2 regions of the Streptomyces sp. NPDC047022 genome follow, and region 1 is predicted to be linked to the other one. Evidence: riboswitches for the same ligand, from Rfam matches in the RefSeq annotation. Region 1 holds a riboswitch; the other holds the start of a gene.

What was found. Region 1 has a riboswitch for glycine ahead of gcvP (aminomethyl-transferring glycine dehydrogenase). Riboswitches for the same ligand answer to the same signal wherever they lie in the genome.
Region 2: it holds a riboswitch for glycine, as region 1 does, so the genes downstream of both, gcvT (glycine cleavage system aminomethyltransferase GcvT) here and gcvP (aminomethyl-transferring glycine dehydrogenase) in region 1, are expected to answer to the same signal.

What each region holds. Positions count from the first base shown of each region.
Region 1 covers NZ_JBEYVV010000010.1:7,235-14,608, reverse strand. Annotated here, with positions in the region: gene ABZ845_RS13420 (DUF5999 family protein) at 155-361, shown strand; gene gcvP (aminomethyl-transferring glycine dehydrogenase) at 476-3,361, opposite strand; glycine riboswitch at 3,539-3,634, opposite strand; gene ABZ845_RS13410 (PRC-barrel domain-containing protein) at 3,749-4,126, shown strand; gene ABZ845_RS13405 (DNA polymerase IV) at 4,170-5,573, opposite strand; gene ABZ845_RS13400 (MerR family transcriptional regulator) at 5,680-6,315, opposite strand; gene ABZ845_RS13395 (bifunctional nuclease family protein) at 6,588-7,061, opposite strand; gene ABZ845_RS13390 (MerR family transcriptional regulator) at 7,145-7,374, opposite strand, start outside.
Region 2 covers NZ_JBEYVV010000028.1:36,279-43,652, reverse strand. Annotated here, with positions in the region: gene ABZ845_RS24665 (ABC transporter substrate-binding protein) at 1-1,350, opposite strand, end outside; gene ABZ845_RS24660 (ABC transporter permease) at 1,420-2,427, opposite strand; gene ABZ845_RS24655 (enhanced serine sensitivity protein SseB C-terminal domain-containing protein) at 2,750-3,568, opposite strand; gene ABZ845_RS24650 (enhanced serine sensitivity protein SseB) at 3,764-4,555, opposite strand; gene ABZ845_RS24645 (AAA family ATPase) at 4,612-5,319, opposite strand; glycine riboswitch at 5,502-5,602, shown strand; gene gcvT (glycine cleavage system aminomethyltransferase GcvT) at 5,752-6,870, shown strand; gene gcvH (glycine cleavage system protein GcvH) at 7,002-7,374, shown strand, end outside.

The DNA.
Region 1 (7,374 bases):
ATCCCTGCGGATTGACGCCCGTGGGGCAACACTGGGTTCCTGACCGAAGCATCACCAACGGGGAGCGGCCATGAAGGACGCGAAGAGCCGCAGGACAGACACGACAGCCATACCGGCCACCTCACACACGACAGAGCGAAAGATCCCATCCACCATGTGCCAGCACCAGCCACTGTGCCCGACCGCCGAATCCGCCGACCGGGAGTCCGCCCGCCTTGTGGCGCACCACCCGGAGCAGGGATGGAGCCTGCTGTGCAACGGCGTTCTGCTCTTCGAGGACACCGGTGAGCTTCTGCCCGACGGCCAGATCATCGCCCCGCACCGCCCGATGGGCACCGACCAGGTGATGACGGCTGCTTAGGACACGCAGGGGGCGCGCGAAGCCCCCGCCGAGGGCGCCCATCGCCCTGGACACACCAGGGGCCGGCCCGGAGACAGACGCTCCGAACCGGCCCCGACGCATGTCCGAGGGTGATTACTCCTCGTAAGCGTCCAGCGGCGGGCAGGAGCAGACCAGGTTGCGGTCTCCGAACGCCTGGTCGATACGGCGCACCGGCGGCCAGTACTTGTCGGCGGCCGAGACACCGGCCGGGAAGACGGCCTCCTCGCGCGTGTACGCGTGCTCCCACGTACCGCCGAGCGCCGCTGCGGTGTGCGGAGCGCCCCGCAGCGGGTTGTCCTCGGCGGGCCACTCGCCCGAGCCCACCTTCTCGATCTCCGCGCGAATGGCGATCATCGCGTCGCAGAACCGGTCGATCTCGGCGAGGTCCTCGGACTCGGTCGGCTCGATCATCAGCGTGCCGGCCACCGGGAACGACATCGTCGGCGCGTGGAAGCCGTAGTCGATCAGCCGCTTGGCGACGTCGTCGACACTCACGCCGGTCGCCTTGGTCAGCGGGCGCAGATCGATGATGCACTCGTGCGCCACCAGGCCGCCGGGACCGGTGTAGAGCACCGGGTAGTGCGGTTCGAGGCGCTTGGCGATGTAGTTGGCGGACAGCACGGCCGTCTGCGTGGCGGCCTTGAGTCCCTCACCGCCCATGAGCCGGACGTACGCCCAGGAGATCGGCAGGATGCCTGCGGAGCCCCACGGAGCCGCCGAGATCGGTCCGACGCCGGTCTCGGGACCGGCCGCGGGCTGCAGCGGGTGGTTCGGCAGGTACGGCGCGAGGTGCGCGCGCACACCGACCGGGCCGACGCCCGGACCGCCTCCGCCGTGCGGGATGCAGAACGTCTTGTGCAGGTTGAGGTGCGAGACGTCGCCGCCGAAGTGACCCGGCTCGGCGAGACCGACCAGCGCGTTGAGGTTGGCGCCGTCGACGTACACCTGGCCGCCGGCCTCATGGACGGCCGCGCAGATGTCGGCGACGTGCTCCTCGAACACACCGTGCGTGGACGGGTACGTGATCATCAGTACGGAGAGCTCGTCGCGGTACTGCTCGATCTTGGCCCGCAGGTCCTCGACGTCGATCTCGCCGTCGCCCGCGGTCTTCACGACGACGACCTTCATGCCGGCCATCACGGCGCTCGCGGCGTTGGTGCCGTGCGCGGAGGACGGGATGAGGCAGACCGTGCGCTGCTCGTCGCCGTTGGCGCGGTGGTAGCCGCGCACGGCCAGCAGACCGGCCAGCTCACCCTGGGAACCGGCGTTGGGCTGGAGCGAGACCTTGTCGTAGCCGGTGACCTCGGCGAGCTGCTCCTCCAGCTCACGGATCAGGGTGAGATAGCCCTGCACCTGCTCGGCGGGCGCGAAGGGGTGCAGCTGCCCGAACTCCGGCCAGGTGACCGGCTCCATCTCGGTGGTCGCGTTGAGCTTCATGGTGCAGGAGCCCAGCGGGATCATGCCGCGGTCGAGCGCGTAGTCCCGGTCCGCCAGCCGGCGCAGATAGCGCAGCATCGCGGTCTCGGAACGGTGCGCCTGGAACACCGGGTGCATGAGGTAGTCGTCGGTGCGCAGCAGGGTCCCCGGGAGCGCGTCCGCGGCGCTCGCGTCCAGTGCCTCGACGTCGGCCTCGACTCCGAAGGCGGTCCACACGGCACCCAGCTGGGCGCGGCCGGTCGTCTCGTCGCAGGCGATGCAGACGTGGTCGGCGTCGACGAGGCGCAGGTTGACGCCGCGCTCGCGTGCCGTGGCGACGACCGTCTCGGCGCGGCCGGGCACCCGCACGGTGAGGGTGTCGAAGTAGGCGCCGTGGACGACCTCGACCCCGCCGGCCGTGAGACCCGCGGCCAGGATCGTGGCGTACCGGTGGGTACGGCGTGCGATGGCCCGCAGTCCCTCGGGGCCGTGGTAGACGGCGTACATGCCGGCCATCACGGCGAGCAGCACCTGGGCGGTGCAGATGTTGCTCGTCGCCTTCTCGCGGCGGATGTGCTGCTCGCGCGTCTGCAGGGCGAGGCGGTACGCCTTGTGGCCGTCCGCGTCCACGGAGACGCCCACGAGGCGGCCGGGCAGGCTGCGGGCGAACTTCTCCTGCACCGCCATGTAACCGGCGTGCGGTCCGCCGAAGCCCATGGGCACGCCGAAGCGCTGCGTCGTACCGACGGCGATGTCGGCGCCCAGCTCGCCCGGCGAGGTCATGAGCGTCAGGGCGAGCAGGTCGGCGGCGACGGTGACGACCGCGCCCAGCTCGTGGGCCTGGTCGATGACCGGCTTGATGTCGCGCACGGCCCCGGAGGCGCCCGGGTACTGGATCAGTACGCCGTTGATCTCCCGCTCGGCGACGTCGGCCGGGATGCCTTCGCTGAGGTCGGCGACGACGACCTCGACGCCGGTGGGCTCGGCGCGGGTCTCGATCACGGCGATCGTCTGGGGCAGCGCGTCGGCGTCGACCAGGAACAGGCCCTTCTTGTTGCGGCCCATGCGCCGCGACAGCGCCATGGCCTCGGCGGCCGCCGTGCCCTCGTCGAGCAGGGAGGCGCCGGAGGTCGGCAGGCCGGTGAGGTCGGCGACCACGGTCTGGAAGTTCAGCAGGGCCTCGAGGCGCCCCTGGGAGATCTCCGGCTGGTAGGGCGTGTACGCGGTGTACCAGGCCGGGTTCTCCATCACGTTGCGCAGGATCACCGGCGGCGTGAAGGTCCCGTAGTAGCCGAGGCCGATCATGGAGTCGAGGACCTGGTTGCGGTCGGCGAGGGAGCGCAGTTCGGCCAGCACCTCGGCCTCGGTGCGCGCGCCCGGCAGATCCAGGGCGTCGGCGCTCTTGATCACGTCCGGGACGGCGGCGGCCGTGAGTTCGTCGAGGGAGCCATAGCCGATGTGCGCGAGCATCTTGGCGCGCGCCTCGTAGTCAGGACCGATGTGGCGGCGCTCGAAGGGGGTCCCCCGTTCGAGCTCGGAGAGCGGGATGCGGTGGGCGGTCATTGCGGGGGCCTCCTGGTCAGACACGACCTTCGAGGGGCACCACGGCGTGGGTACCCCGACGGCCTCCCCCTCTGTCATCTCAACCTGAGAGCTTCACCGGTCCGCCCCAGGGCGCTCCGGTTTTCACCGTCGGTGAGAGCGGATGCCAATGGCATCCGCTCTGCTTTCCAGAGTGACCTCGTCCGTGCGGTACGTGTGCCTGAGAGATTCCGGGGAGGGTTTGCTCCTTCGGCGCCTCCGGTTCGCTCCGAAGGACTCTCCCGCACGGGGTCATCAGCCGTCTGCCAGCGTACCAGCGGGTGCAATCAGGGAGCCCTCGAGTGGCCGCCTTGACGAATGTGCTCTTTTGTAGTGGTTGTGAATGAGTTGCGACCAGTTGGAGGGACCGTGAAGACCGATATCGATCCGCGGAATCTGATCGGCCGCAAGGCGTTCGACCGCAACGGCAACAAGATAGGCACAGTCGACGAGGTCTATCTCGACGACGCGACCGGAGTACCGGAGTGGGCGGCCATACGAACGGGTCTGTTCAGCCGGGACGCGTTCGTTCCGCTGGAGCCCAGTGAGGTGGTCGAGGGAGCGCTCTACGTCCCCTTCGAACGCGCCTTGATCAAGGATGCCCCCGACTTCGGCGTCGGACGCCATCTGTCCCCCGAACAGGAACTGCAGCTCTACCACCACTATGGGCTCGACGTGGCCACACCCGCTCCTTCACCGGACCGGGACCGGGACTTCGGGCATCTGGCCGGGTCGGACGAGGCGTGACGTTGCGCCGTCACCCTGCCGTACTCCTCGGTCACGCGCCTCATCAGGACACCGTGCCCGACGGTGCCGCCCGCGGGTCCGCGGCCTCGGGTCTCAGCGGTACCAGGGGAAGCGGATCAGCCGGTTCCAGCAGGGGATCGTCGGTGCGGAGCGTACGGACACGCCCCGGCGGTGAATCGGGGGTCTCGAAGCGAACGGTCACCCTGCCGAGGCCACTGCCCTGCACCCATCCGTGCCCGTACTCGCTGTGCCGGACGTCCTGGCCCGCACGCCAGACGTGCTCCGGCGCCGTCGCCGGCTCGTCCTGCGTGATCCCCGCCGCCGGCTCCTGCGCCGGCTCCTCGTGCTCTTCGTCAGCCGTGTCCCCCGCGGCGAGCCGCGCCTGGGCGAAGAGGTCCTCCTGCGTGTAGTCGGCGAGCCCGCTGACACCGACGCCCAGCAGCCGCACGCCACCGGTCGTGTCCACCGAATCCAGCAGCCTCGCCGCTGCCTCCTTCACCACCGCCGGGTCGTCGGTGGGCCCGCGCAGCGTCTCGGAGCGGGTCAGCGTCGAGAAGTCGTATCGGCGGACCTTCAGCACGATGGTCCGCCCCGACAGGCCGGCGTCCCGCAGCCTGCGCACACACCGGTCCGCGAGACGCTGCACCTCCACGCCGACCCGCACCCGGTCATGGATGTCGACGTCGTACGTGTCCTCGACGGACACCGACTTGGCCTCACGCTCGGCCACCACCGGCCGCTCGTCATGGGCCAGCGCCATCGCGTACAGCGCGTGCCCATGGGCCTTGCCCAGAAGCCGTACGAGTTCGTCCTCGCCCGCCTCGGCGATCTCGTCGACCGTGGTGATCCCGGCCCGCCGCAGATGGTCCCCGGTGGCGGGGCCGACCCCGGGGAGCGTGCGCACCGGCATCGGGCCGAGAAGCGCTCGCTCGGTACCCGGGCGTATCACCACGAGCCCGTCCGGCTTGGCCTGCTCGGAGGCGATCTTGGCGAGCATCTTGGAGGCGGCGAGGCCCACGGAGCCGGTCAGCCCGGTGACGGACCGGATGTCCGCGCGCAGCCTCACGCCCGTCAGCCGTGCCGATTGCTCGTCCCAGGCCACTCCCCCGGCCTCGAGGTCCACGAACGCCTCGTCCAGGCTCAGCGGCTCCACCAGCGGGGACAGAGCCCGCAGCAGGCCCATCACCCGCTCGCTGACCTCCCGGTAGAGCCCGAAGCGAGGCACCAGATAGGCGGCGTTCGGCGCCAGCCTGCGGGCCTGGGCCATGGGCATGGCCGAGTGCACCCCGAAGACCCGGGCCTCGTACGACGCCGTGGCCACCACTCCGCGCGGTCCGAGCCCGCCCACGACGACGGCCTTCCCGCGCAGGCTCGGCTTGGATGCCTGCTCCGCCGAGGCGTAGAAGGCATCCATGTCGAGATGCAGGATGGTGGGCGCGGACCTCACATGTCCGATGCTGCCCTATGCCACTGACAACGCGGCACGGCGGCAGCGTCGCCGCAGCCCGCGTGCCGCGCGGCAGTGGCTCGCGGCCCGCATGCCGGGCCGCGCCTCACACGGCGCGGTTGCGTCGCCGTGCCAGCTCGTCCGCCGGATTGTTGCCGACGATGGTCTCGCCCGTGTCCACGCGTTCCCCGTGCAGCTGGGACAGCGCGGCCTCCACGTCACGCCACACGACCCCGACGGCGATGCCGAAGATGCCCTGCCCGCCCTGGAGCAGGGCGTGGACCTCGTCCGGTGACGTGCATTCGTACACCGTCGCGCCGTCGCTCATCAGCGTCATCCGCTCCAGGTCGCGGAAGCCGCGCTCTCTGAGGTGCTGGACGGCGGTACGGATGTTCTGCAGTGACACACCCGTGTCCAGGAACCGTTTGACGACCTTCAGGACGACGACGTCCCGGAAGCTGTACAGCCGCTGCGTCCCCGACCCGTAGGCGGGGCGCACGCTCGGTTCCACGAGCCCCGTCCTCGCCCAGTAGTCCAGCTGGCGGTAGGTGATGCCCGCCGCGGCACACGCCGTGGGACCGCGATAGCCGATCTGGTCGAAAGCCGCGTCTCCGTCGCCCGGCACGGCCACGGGCCGCCGAGGGCCGGAGCCGGTCGCGCCGCCATGAAGCGGGTGCGGGCCGTTCTCCCCCAGACTGCGTCCAGGGGCTCCCCCCGCCGTGCCGCCGCCGCTCATTCTCACGCCGACCTCCGTCCTTGAACTGCCTTCTCGACGGTAGGCAGTCACCAGGGGTGCGTCAACGATCGCCACACTCGGCACGCCGAGTGATAATCACCCTAAGGGTGGTTTCCCGTGCCCATCCGCGGGGAAAGGCTAGCCGAATGCTCTGGCAGCGGTCCTTCAGACGCTCGCAGTGGCCCCCGGCAAGTGCCCGTCCGTGCATTCTTCACCCGCTGTACCGTCGCGTGCTCCGTCGGTATGGCTGAGGCTTCCGATATCGCCCCCCTGGGCCGTCACTGACTGCTGGTGCCGAAGTCCTCGGGCGAGATCTGGTCGAGGAACTCGCGGAACTTCTCGACCTCGTCCTCCTGCTCGTCGGGGATCGCGATGCCCGCGTCGTCGAGGACGCCTTCGCTGCCGTAGATCGGCGTGCCGGTACGCAGAGCAAGCGCTATGGCGTCGGACGGGCGGGCGCTCACCTCGACGCCGCTCGCGAAGACCAGCTCCGCGTAGAAGACGCCTTCCCGCAGGTCCGTGATGCGTACTTCCGTGAGCTCCTGGCCGACCGCCTCCAGCACGTCCTTGAACAGGTCGTGGGTCAGCGGTCGCGCGGGGGCCATGCCCTGCTGGGCGAAGGCGATGGCGGTCGCCTCCCCGGGGCCGATCCAGATGGGGAGGTAGCGGTCGCCTCCCACTTCACGCAGGAGCACGATCGGCTGGTTGGAGGGCATCTCGACCCGGACACCTACGACATCGAGCTCGTTCACACAGCAACCCTAGGCCGTGCCCGGGACGTTTGGGTAGTCGGGCACCGAACGGCCGACCTGTCCGCCCACGGCGAACACCTCTCTCAGGACAGCCGAAGTCCGAGAGCGGACTGCACCAGGGCGGCGTGCAGCTTCACCGCGAGCCCCGCCAGCTCCCTCGTACGGGCCTCGGCGTGTGCCCTGGTCTGTGGATTGCGGTGCAGCCTGAGCGGGGCCACCACCTGATCCACCAGACCCGCCTCACGGTCCGCGGCGGCCTTCATCACCCGCAGATGGCGTGGCTCGATCCCATGCCGTCCCAGTTCGGCCACCA
Region 2 (7,374 bases), on a different contig from region 1:
GACCTTCTTCAGCGAGGCCTGGAGCGACTCGGCGGTGGCCACTTCCTGCTGCTTGTTGTTGCGGACCGCGATGGTGGTCTTGAAGCCGTTCGGCTGGCCGCAGGCCGCGAGCTCCTGCTTGGCGAGGGTGACGTTGCCGTTCTTGTTCTCACCGGAGATCTTGTACGGGTCGTACTTCTGGCCCTCGCCACCGGCGATGGCGGGCGGCAGCATGTTGGTGCCGATGTCGCCACCGGCGATCGGGCCACCGCGCGCGGTCTGCAGCGACACGTGGTCGGCGGCGTAGATCACGGCCTTGCGGCAGTGGAGGTTGTCGAACGGCTTGACCGTCTGCGGGAAGACCGCGTACCGGATGAAGCCGGAGATCGGGTTGTCCAGGTTGCCCTTGTGCTGCTTCAGAGCGATCTGGCGGCCCTGCGGGCCGAGGCCGGTCTGGCCGATGTCCAGGTCGAAGTCACCCTTGATCAGGCGCTGGTCCATGTCGGTCTGGTTCGTGGAGATCGTCAGCGAGATCTTGTCCGGGTAGGCCTTGCGGATCGGGTCCGACGACGCCTTCCAGTTGGTGTTGCGGACCAGGACCAGCGACTTGTTCGGCGTGTACGACTCGAACTTGTACGGGCCGGAGGAGAACGGGTGCAGGCCGTACTTGGACTTGGTGTCCATGTCCTGGCGGACCGGCGACGCCGTGACCATGGCCAGCACCTGGAGGAAGTCGGAGTTGGCCGTCGGCAGGTGGAAGACGATCGTCTTGTCGTCCGGCGTGGCGATCGCGCTCAGGCCCAGGTGGTCCGCGGACTTGTCCTTGTACGGGCCCTTGTAGGCGTTCTTGGGGTCGAGCATCTGCTGAAGGTAGATCGGACCGCCGGACAGGACGTCCTGCGCCCAGGAGCGCTCGATGCCGTACTTGATGTCCTTGGAGGTGATGGCCTTGCCATCCTCCCAGGTGATCCCGTCGCGCAGCGTGAACGTGTATGTCTTGCCGCTGTCGGTGACCTTGGGCATGTCCGCGGCGAGGTCGGGCGTGAGCTCCGCGCCCGTGGCACCCGGCTCGGTCTTGTAGGTGACCAGCTGACGGCTGTAGTAGCGGGAGAAGTCCCACATGAAGCCGTAGTAGCCACGCGTGGTGTCCCACGAGTCGGCGTCCTGGGTACCGGCGAACTTCAGCTCGCCGCCCTTCTTGACCGCAGATGCCTGGGCGACCTTGTTGTTCGCCGCGTCGAAGCCGGCCGCGCCATCGCTCGAACCGCTGTCCTTGCCTCCGCCGCACGCGGCCGTGGACAGCAGCGCGGCGACCACGGCGGCAGCGGCGATCGCCTGCTTGCGCCGCCCGTGGGTGCGTTGGGTAGTCACGATCTCGGATCCTCCGGATTTGATGAGAGACCCCGTGGCGATATCACGGGACGTTTGGGGTACGGCAGTTCAGCGGGAACCCTTCGGGTCGAGCGCGTCACGCACGCCGTCGCCGAACAGGTTGAAGGCCAGAACAGTGATGAAGATCGCCACACCCGGGACCACCATGTACATCGGGTCCGAGTCGTAGTAGTCGATCGCGGTCGAGAGCATCTGCCCCCACGACGAGGTGGGCGGCTTGACGCCCACGCCCAGGAAGCTCAGCGCTGCCTCGGTGAGGATGTTGGTCGGGATCATCATGGTCGTGTACACGATGATGGGCGCCACCAGGTTGGGCAGCAGCTCCTTGAAGAGGATGTAGAGCCGTCCGGCGCCCAGCGACCGGGCGGCCTCGACGTACTCGCGTTCACGCAAAGAGAGCGTCTGGCCGCGCACCACACGACCGATGTACGGCCAGCCGAAGAAGCCGATCACCAGGATCATCACGAAGACGCGCACGGCCGAGCCGCTCAGCCCCAGCATCTGGTTCGGCATGACCGCGACGAGCGCGATGATGAAGAGCAGCTGCGGGAAGGCGAGCAGACCGTCCATGATCCGGCTGATGACCGAGTCGACCCAGCCGCCGAAGAAACCGGCCAGAACGCCCAGGATCGTACCGAGGACGATGGCCACCACCGCGGACAGGAAGCCGACCAGCAGCGAGATCTGCGCGCCGTAGAGGATGCGGGCGAAGATGTCGCGGCCGTTGACCGGTTCGACGCCGAGCAGATGGTCGCCGCTGATGCCGCCGAGGGTGCCCGTGGGCGTTCCGAACAGCGGGTCGATCAGGTTCTCGTGGTAGGCGTCCGGGTCCTGCCCGATCAGGTTGGAGAGCACTGGCGCGAGGAGCGCGACCACGACGAGGAGGAGCACCACGACGCCGCCCGTCAGCGCGAGCTTGTCCCGCTTCAGGCGCTCCCAGGCGATCCGGCCCAGGGAGCGTCCCTGAACGGCCTTCGCGTCCGTGCTCGCTGTGGCCGCTTCTTCGGCAGCACTCGGGGCCGCTTCCGCGGTCGGCTCGTGCAATGGTGCCGTCATCTGGCAGGGACCCCTCTCAACCGGCGGTGACCGGTCCGCACTTGCCGCTGTGGCGGCATGAATCAGTCCGTCGTACACAGGGGCGAACCCCTTGAACCGGGAGTCTTCAACGCATCGGCGATCAGGTACCAGACTTGCGGGTGAATGGATGCGTAAACGTGATGCGGACCTGGGCGATCCGTTATCCGGACGCCATGTAACGCCGCCCGGACACAGGCGAATTCGGACACATCGCACGAAACGTGCGCCATCCACCCTCATCTACGCGCGAAGATCTCCCACGAACGAGGAACCAGGCCGACCGGCAGGCTGCTCTGCGTGACTATCCGCCGTAGACCGGCGGATAGCCGTATCCGGCGGCCGGGCCCAGGGGCTGGGCCTGCAACTGGGGCTGGAGCGGGGCGCCATGGGCGTCGCGGTCGTAGAACGGACGCGCGCCCGCCCTCATCCACATCACGACCGGGTCGTACTCGTCGGCCATCGCCACGGTCGACACCGGGAGCCCGTCCGGCACGGCGCCGATGGACTGCTGCATCATCGCCCGCACCGAGTCGACCGCGGACGGCGAGGTGTCGTACACATCCAGGCCGATGGCCAGATACGGCGCCCCGAGGGCCGGTTGCACCCAGGCCCGGCGCAGGGAACGGACCGCCGGAGTGCGGTGGGCGTTCTGCGTGAGCAGGGCGTAGAACTGCGGGATCTCGATGCCGGGTTCGGACAGCCGCAGCGGGCCCGCGGGCTGGCGGTCCAGGCCCGCGGCGATGCGGCGCAGGTCGAGCCAGGGGATGCCCACGCCACCGCCCGGGGCGTGCGGGTTGAGCCAGAGGCCGTAGTGGTCCGGATAGAGGGTGCGGGCCACATCGAGGCCGTCGGCCACCTCGTACGACCTGTTCCAGCCGCTCGCCGAGAGTTCCTGGGCGGAGGTGACGCAGGGCGCGTAGCCGTGGCCGCCCACCTCCATGGTGCCGTACTGGGCGTCGGGCGAGCCTGCCTGGCCATGCCACAGGAACATCCAGACCTGGCCGGAGGACGGGGTCGCGAGCGCGCGCAGGAGTGCCTCGTAGGCGTCGTAACGCCCGGGCGTCACCTGGCGCAGCATGTGCTCGACCTGCCCGGTCGAGGCCGTGCCCGACGCGCTCACCCTCTACCGCCCCTTCACGACGTACCTGACGACACCGACGACCCCGGCGCGGGCTTCTCCCGCTCCGGCCATGAAACCAGGTTAAGGCGCCATCCTGACAGCAACTTGACGCGCGCCACCCTCCGGCGTCCGGGCACCGCCGGATACCGCACGGACGGTTCTTCGGCCGTGCCGGTGACCGTCTCCGTGGCCCTGTCAGTAACCGTGCTGGTAGAAGGGCCGCACCGTATCCCGCAGCCAGTCGCACACCGGGTCCTGGGCCACGTCCAGGAACACCATGTTCACGGGCGTCGACACCGGCACCTCGGCGAGGGCCCGGCCGAGCGCGTCCAGGGAGAGTGCGCGGGCGTCGGCCTCCCAGGAGGAGAGCTCGACTCCTATGAACATCACCGGCTCGGCGGTCTCGACCGCGGCCAGGCAGCGGCGCGCGCTGAGCACCACTCCGGTCGCGGCCAACTCGGCCGACGCGGCGGCGAGGAAGTCCACGGGGTCGTCCTGCCAGTCGGGTTCGAAGAGCCGGACCCGGCCCCCGCTCGCCGGCCCGTCCAGCTCGGTGCGCCCCGCGCGGCACAGCTCGGCCACGGCCTCGGGCGGCAGCGGCACGCCCACCACGCCGTCCGGGTTGACCGCGATGCCGACCTGCGGGGGCAGCCCGCGCGCGAACTCGGCGGCGGGCGCAATGGTGTAGGACATGTGGTTGCCGACGACCTGGCGGAACTGCTCCTCCGAGCTGAACACCGGCACATAGGCCTGGCCCGCGATCTCCACCGCGGGCAGGTCGAGGGGGCCGCTGTGCGGGCCGCCGCCCTGCGGCAGGGGTACCCAGACGAAGCTGCGGCCGAGGACCTCGATGATCCGGCCGGCGGCCGAGGGCACTCCGAGCGCGGCGGAGAGCACCTCCTCCAGCTCGTTGCCGGGCCATCCGCCGTGCGGATGCGGGTGTGCGTGTGCGGGGAAGTCCGCGGGAAGGTCCGCCGGGATGTCCATCTGCCTACCGCCTGCTCAGAACTGCTGCTGGTCGCCTTGTGCTGTGCCCGAAAAGGCTAGGGCATGCTGGGAATGTCCCGCCTGCCCGCGAAGTCGATGCGCCGCAGGACGTCGGCGGCGTCCCGGTCCAGGAGCACCGCCGAGCCGCAGCCCCCGGGCAGCCGGCCCTGTTCCATGGAGCGCAGCAGACGGTGGGTGGCCCTGCGGTGCCGCAGGAACGCGTACCGCGAGACGCCACGGCCTCTGCGGCGTTGGCCGTTCAGGGCCGTGCCCTCGCCGACGTCGAGCAGAAGGAGATGGAGGGTGCCGCCGCGGCGCCGGGCCGCCCACGCGAGCCAGCCGCGCACCCAGCGCTGGGCACCGCAGTCGTGCACGACGATTCCCTGCCCTGTGCGCAGGGCGCGTCCGAGACCCGCGTAGTGCGCGAGGCGGACGAAGGGGCGGTAGACGGCGTACGGAAGGAACGGAAGGGTCCGGGCCAGACGCGCGTCCCAGCGGTCGCGGGTGTCCTGAGAGTCGACCCTGGCGCCCAGCACGGCGCGCCGCATCAGCGTGGACTTGCCGCTGCCCGGCAGGCCCGAGACCACGACGAGGTCTCTGGCGCCGAAGGTCAGCGTCTTGGGGCTCAGGCCCGCGCGGTCGCGCAGATCGCGGACATGAGCCGGCCGCCGGGGGCCGCGGCCCTCCCGGGGCACAGCTCCGGCTTGTCCGGGCACCGCGAGGCCTGAAGCCGCGGCGCATGCCATGTTCCTGTCCACCGTCATCGCCTCCCCTGCCTCCCCATGGCCGTGGGTCGGGAGGTCCCTCCCCACCGAGTGTAAAGAGAAGGTAATGAAAAGGTATCGCGATGTCGTCCCCGTACCGCCAGGGACCGGTAACCGATCCGGCCTGCCGCCATTCGGGCGGGGCATGCAATGATGTGCGCGCCAACTGCATACCGGCCGCTTGAATCCGCGCGGGAGAGTTCCGGGTACGTCTGCGTGCCCGGGCGCCGAAGGAGCAAGTCCCTCCCTTGAATCTCTCAGGCCCCGATACCGCGCGGGCGAGGCACATCTGGAAAGCGGGCCGCCTTTCGCGGCTCCACCCAAGGTGCAAGCCATGACCCAGGACCACGGGAGTCATGGCGAACCTCTCAGGTTCCGATGACAGATGGGGAGGAACGACCTCGCCCTTCCCCATGCCTTGGAGCACATCCGATGAGCAGCAGCCCCCTGCGTCTCACCGCGCTCGATGCCGTGCATCGTTCGCTGGGCGCCACGATGACCGACTTCGCAGGCTGGGACATGCCCCTGCGCTACGGCTCGGAGCGCGACGAGCACGTCGCCGTCCGCACGAAGGCCGGTCTCTTCGACCTCTCGCACATGGGCGAGATCACCGTGACCGGTCCCGAGGCGAACCGGCTCCTCGACCACGCCCTGGTCGGCAACATCTCCTCCATCGGCACCGGCCGCGCCCGCTACACCATGATCTGCCAGGAGGACGGCGGGATCCTGGACGACCTGATCGTGTACCGGCTCGCCGAGCAGGAGTACATGGTCGTCGCCAACGCCTCCAACGCCCAGGTGGTGCTGGACGCTCTCATGGAGCGCTCAGCCGGCTTCGACGCCGAGGTGCGCGACGACCGCGACGCGTACGCGCTGATCGCCGTCCAGGGCCCCGAGTCCCCCGGCATCCTGAAGTCCCTGACCGACGCCGATCTGGACGGCCTGAAGTACTACGCGGGTCTGCCCGGCACGGTGGCCGGGGTCCCGGCGCTCATCGCTCGCACCGGCTACACGGGCGAGGACGGCTTCGAGCTGTTCGTGGCGCCCGAGCACGCCGAGAAGCTGTGGCAGGCGCTGACCGAGGCGGGCGAGCCCGTCGGCCTCACTCCCTGCGGCCTGTCCTGCCGGGACACTCTGCGCCTGGAGGCGGGCATGCCGCTGTACGGGCATGAGCTGACCACGTCCCTGACTCCCTTCGACGCCGGTCTCGGCCGGGTCGTGAAGTTCGAGAAGGAGGGCGACTTCGTGGGGCGCGCCGCGCTCCTCGAGGCCGCCGGGCGCGCCGAGAAGAACCCGCCGCGCGTCCTGGTCGGCCTGGTCGCCGAGGGCCGCCGCGTCCCGCGCGCCGGGTACACGGTCGTCTTCGGCGGCGAGGTGATCGGCGAGGTCACCTCCGGCGCCCCTTCCCCCACGCTGGGCAAGCCGATCGCGATGGCCTATGTCGACGCCGCGCACGCCGCGCCCGGCACGTCCGGGGTCGGCGTGGACATCCGGGGCAGCCACGAGCCGTACGAGGTCGTGGCGCTGCCGTTCTACAAGCGCCAGAAGTAGACACTGAGCCCGGGCCGGATGCGGCGCCGCGCGTGTCCGCGCATGTCCTCACGGCTTCCGGGCGCCTCGAGAAGTCACCCGTTCAGTCACCCGTATCACCAGCACTGACCGCGTACAGGAGAATTCAGGCCATGAACAACCCCCAGCAGCTTCGCTACAGCAAGGAGCACGAGTGGCTGTCGGACGCCGAGGGCGGCGTCTCGACGGTCGGCATCACCGAGCACGCGGCCAACGCGCTCGGCGACGTCGTGTTCGTCCAGCTTCCGGAGGTCGGTGACACCGTGACCGCGGGCGAGACCTGCGGCGAGCTGGAGTCGACCAAGTCGGTCAGCGACCTCTACTCCCCGGTCACCGGCGAGATCACCGCGGTCAACCAGGACGTCGTGGACGACCCGTCGCTGGTGAACTCCGCCCCCTTCGAGGGCGGCTGGCTGTTCAAGGTGCGGGTCACGGACGAGCCCTCCGACCTGCTCTCCGCCGACGAGTACGACGCCCACATCGCGG